2 regions of the Mixta sp. BE291 genome follow, and region 2 is predicted to be linked to the other one. Evidence: predicted binding sites of a transcription regulator. Region 2 holds the regulator's gene; the other holds the start of a gene.
What was found. The regulator CRP, encoded in region 2, controls carbon source genes, mostly activating them, when cyclic AMP is high. The targets are predictions, from matches to a motif close to ATGTGANNNNNNTCACAT.
Positions count from the first base shown of each region.

Region 1 (2,477 bases), 260 kb from region 2:
GCGGTTAAATCGCTATACAGGCCGCTATCGAGGAAGTTGTTCAGGGAAATATGCTGCGCGTGCGGTGCCTGGCGCATGGCGCGCTCGGTCAGGTCGCGGTGAGTAATCACCAGGTCGACGTCGCCCGGCAGGGCATTGATCGCGGTATTGGTAACGGAAATCTGCGTCAGACCGGCATCCTGCACTTTCTTACGCAGCACGCCCGCACCCATGGCGCTGGAACCCATTCCGGCATCGCAGGCCACAATGATTTTACGTACGTGGCTCAGATCGCCGTTCATCGCGGCAGCAGCAGGCGCGCCCGCCTGGCCCTTAGACTGCGCTTTCATATCCTGCATACGGCGCGTTGCCGCTTCGATATCGTCTTCGTCTTTGACTTTGCTGGTTTTCAGCAGAATGGCGGAAACCACGAAGGAGACGGCGAAAGCAGCCACAATGGCGGCGATATTGGCGAAGTAAGCCCCTTTCGGCGTCATCGCCAGCACGGCGAGAATCGAACCCGGTGAAGCAGGGGAGACCAGGCCGCCGTTCAGCAGCGTCAGCGTAAAGACGCCGGTCATGCCGCCGAGGATCACCGCCAGCAGCAGGCGAGGCGCCATCAGCACATACGGGAAGTAGATTTCATGGATGCCGCCAAGGAAGTGAATAATGGCTGCGCCGCCTGCGGACTGTTTCGCATTGCCACGGCCAAAGAACATATAGGCAACCAGCACACCCATGCCTGGACCCGGGTTCGCTTCAATCAGGAAGAAAATTGATTTTCCGGCTTCGCTGGCCTGCTGAATACCCAGCGGCGAGAAGATGCCGTGGTTGATGGCGTTATTCAGGAACAGGATTTTCGCCGGTTCAACAAAGATAGAGGTCAGCGGCAGCAGGTTGTTCTGCACCATGATATTCACGCCAGCGGCAAGAATATGCGAGAGACCCTGTACCAGCGGGCCGATGGCGAGGAAGGCCAGAATCGCCAGCAGCATACCGATAATGCCGGCAGAGAAGTTGTTAACCAACATCTCGAAGCCGCTTTTGATTTTACCGTCTACCGCGCGGTCAAAGGTTTTAATTGCCCAGCCGCCCAGCGGACCCGCAATCATGGAACCCAGAAACATCGGCATATCTGCGCCGACGATTACGCCCATGGTAGTAATGGCACCGACCACGCCGCCGCGGTCGCCACCGACCAGACGGCCGCCGGTGTAACCAATCAGCAACGGCAGCAGATAGGTAATCATTGGGCCAACCAGTTTGGCTAACGTTTCGTTAGGCATCCAACCGGTGGGGATAAATAGCGCGGTGATGATACCCCAGGCGATAAACGCGCCGATGTTGGGCATCACCATGTTGCTCAGAAAGCGACCAAAGCTTTGAACCTTGACCTTGACTGATGAGGACATAAAAACACACCCCTTATTGTTACGCGCTGACAAATAAGAGAGCGCGTGATTTTGTTAAGACGCTTCGGCGGGGAGCCGTCGAATTACTGTATGCAGGCGGACTCTAGCACGCGTTTATGACGCTGCGTAGTGAGCCACCTGAAGTGAGAAAGATCACGCTTTTTAGGGAGGGGGAAGGTGCTTTTTCGTGAGTAAGATCACATAAAAGCGCTTATGGAAAACGGCAGTGCTGAAATTATCGCCATGGCCAGGCTGCTTTTTGTGATGAATATCACACTTTATCGCTGCGGGTTTGTTTCTAAAATGTGATGAAGATCACAATAAACTTTTGTATGAAAATGCGGCAGATCACACTTTGATCTGGACCGAAACGCGGGCATCGCAATTTATCCGACGCCCGCGACGAGATTATTGTAGGCCGCCCTGTACTGCGCTTTGCGCCTGCGTTAACGCCTGCGCTTTCGACGATACATTACTCATTAACGTATTGTACTGGCTGGCCTGCTCCTGAGTAGGGAACTGCACGCCGTTGTCATTGAAAGAAACGCGGGTGCCCTGCTGTTGCAGATAATCGCCTGTTTGCACCACATCCTGACTCAGGGATTGCAGCGCGGGCAGCAGCGGCAGCAGCGTAGCCGCTGGCTGTGTTACCACCTGCGTATAAGCCCGATCGTAAACGGATTTCAGATCGTCCGGCTGTTTCAGCGCCGCTTTACTGCTGTCCGCCTGGCTTTTCGCATTTTGCAGCTGCTGCGTCAGCACGCTCAGCGTACCGCTGGTCTGACGCAGCGCATCGCGACGCGTCAGATAATCTTGTGGAACGCGCAGCGCGGAAAGCTCATCCACCACCGGGCGCAGGCCTTGATCTACCGCTTTATTTACCTGCTGCGAAAAACCATAAATAATGGCGTAATCGCTGGCATAGTCGCCAAAGCGTTGTTTTTGGTCTTCACTCAGCGCAGGCAAATGTTCACCGCTGCGCATAACGGTATTCTGTAAAAAGTCACTAAAGGCCTTACGCTGTTCACCTTCTTTATCACCGCAGCCGGTAAGCTGCAGAATGATCAGCATCGCTGCCAACGGCAG
Region 1 is NZ_JAVDXN010000004.1:219,058-221,534, forward strand. Features, by position in the region: gene J2X14_RS11150 (PTS mannitol transporter subunit IICBA) at 1-1,391, opposite strand, end outside; gene J2X14_RS11155 (DUF3053 domain-containing protein) at 1,800-2,477, opposite strand, start outside.
Region 1: J2X14_RS11150 (PTS mannitol transporter subunit IICBA) is a predicted target of CRP. The motif match lies at 1,651-1,668, and genes of this name have one in related genera.

Region 2 (2,477 bases):
GCGATTTTCTCCAGCCCCAGCAGCGGTTTTTCCATGGTGAAACGTGACGGCAGCCGGTGATACAGCAAATCGTCCGCCAGCTCGCGCAACCGGGCGGCGATGGTTTGGGCATTCCAGCGAATCACCGCTTCCGCATGGCTTTGCTCGACCAGCTTCTGCACTTCCTCAGGCTGATGCAGGCTGACGGCAATATGCTCCTGCAGATCGAGCGCCACCTGAAAAGCGCGCGTCAAATGGCGATGGCTGTGATCGCGGTTAGCGGCCAGCATATGCATTTGCTGATAACAGGTATTAATCAGATCAACAACCTTTTGCTGACGCGCCAGCAGCGGCGGCAGCGCCTTTTCCGGGTCGGTGAGCTGCGTTAAGAAGGTATATTTGGCTTCGCCGTAATCAGCCAGTTCGCGGTAAAGCAGGCTGAGCGTCTCGCGCATTGGCTGCTCTTTCCACAGCCGGAACCAGAACCAGTTAAACAGGCCGTACCAGAAGGTACCGCCGATATAAAGCAGCGGCGGGCCCCAGATGGGCATATGCCCCACCAGACCCAGCGTAAAAATTGCCGCAATCAACGAGGCGGGCAGCAGACGCGCATGCAGCGAACCGATTTCACCGGTAACGCCGAGCAACAGCGCCATGGCGAACAGCGCCACGGGTAGCGGCACCTGCTGCAGCGTAAGCCATTGCAACAGGAAACTGCTGAGCGCAAACAGCGAGCCGCCAACGATCAGGCGTTTAAAAAAGCGGCGGTGGGGCGTATCCAGCCCGGCGATATTACAGCAGGCGGGCACCAGTGAGAAAAGTAACCCTTGTTGCAGGTTACCCAGCAGCCAGCCAATGGCGACCGGCAAACAGAGCACCAGCGTCTGACGCAGGGCATAGTTCACTTCAGGATGGTAAATAATTCTCCGCCACATCACGACATCACCAAAAATAAATACGGCGTGATGACAGGCATCACGCCGTATTTTCAGGGGTGCTTAACGGGTGCCGTAAACGACAATCGTTTTACCGTGAGCGGAGATCAGGTTTTGATCTTCCAGCATTTTCAGAATACGGCCCACCGTTTCGCGCGAGCAGCCAACGATCTGACCGATCTCCTGACGGGTAATTTTGATTTGCATCCCGTCCGGGTGGGTCATCGCATCTGGCTGTTTCGCCAGGTTCAGCAGCGTTTGCGCAATGCGGCCAGTCACGTCAAGGAAAGCTAAATTGCCTACTTTCTCTGAAGTCACCTGCAGGCGGCGCGCCATCTGGGAAGAGAGGCGCATCAGAATATCGGGATTCACCTGAATCAGCTGGCGGAATTTCTTATAAGAAATTTCAGCCACTTCACAGGCGGTTTTCGCACGTACCCATGCACTGCGTTCCTGACCTTCTTCAAACAGGCCAAGCTCGCCAATGAAATCACCCTGATTAAGATAGGAAAGAATCATCTCTTTGCCTTCTTCATCTTTGATCAGTACCGCAACCGCACCTTTTACGATGTAGTAGAGCGTCTCGGCCTTTTCACCCTGATGAATCAACGTGCTTTTTGATGGATATTTGTGGATATGGCAATGTGACAGGAACCATTCGAGTGTAGGGTCTGTTTGCGGTTTGCCGAGAACCATTCGCTATTATCCTCTGTTGTAATCGTGCCCTAAATACAGGGGGCAGTTTTCCCTGTCAGGCGTGGAAATCTTCAAGCGTTTCCTGCTGGAAATTTATGCAGGCAACTGCGAGGCCTTAAGGCGTGCAGTCGTCCCGTTTTCGTTTCATAGAACGAAAATATTACAGCTTTGTTTGTAGCACAGCTTTATCTTACTGTCTCCTGTTGTCTCGCTTCAGCTTGTGCTGAATCGGACAATTGCCGTGTAGTTGTTGCCAGCCCAGGCAATGCTTTGGCTGACTTATCAGCTATTCGATTTTCTTGCCTTCTATCAGACGTTTCACTAACGGCAGCATGATCAGCTCCATCGCCAGGCCCATTTTTCCGCCCGGCACCACCAGCGTATTAATATGTGAAATAAAGGAGCCTTGCAGCATCGCCAGCAGATAGGGGAAATCGATATCCTCCAGACCGCGAAAATGAATCACCACAAAGCTTTCATCCAGCGAAGGAATGGCGCGCGCGGCAAAAGGATTCGAGGTATCCACCGTGGGGACGCGCTGAAAGTTAAGATGGGTGCGTGAAAACTGCGGCGTGATGTAGTTAATGTAATCTTCCATTGAGCGCACCACCGAATCCATCACCGCTTCGCGTGAATGGCCGCGTTCGCTGGTGTCGCGTATCAGCTTCTGGATCCATTCCAGGTTGACGATCGGCACCACACCCACCAGCAGATCGACCTTTTCCGCCACGTTGTGCTGCTGCGTCTCCACACCGCCGTGCAGCCCTTCATAAAACAGAATGTCCGTTGGCTCCGGCAGCGGCTGCCACGGTGTGAAGGTACCCGGCAGCTGATTCCACGGCACCGCTTCATCATAGGTATGCAGGT
Region 2 is NZ_JAVDXN010000004.1:479,884-482,360, forward strand. Features, by position in the region: gene J2X14_RS12265 (YccS/YhfK family putative transporter) at 1-914, opposite strand, end outside; gene crp (cAMP-activated global transcriptional regulator CRP) at 978-1,610, opposite strand; gene J2X14_RS12275 (phosphoribulokinase) at 1,897-2,477, opposite strand, start outside.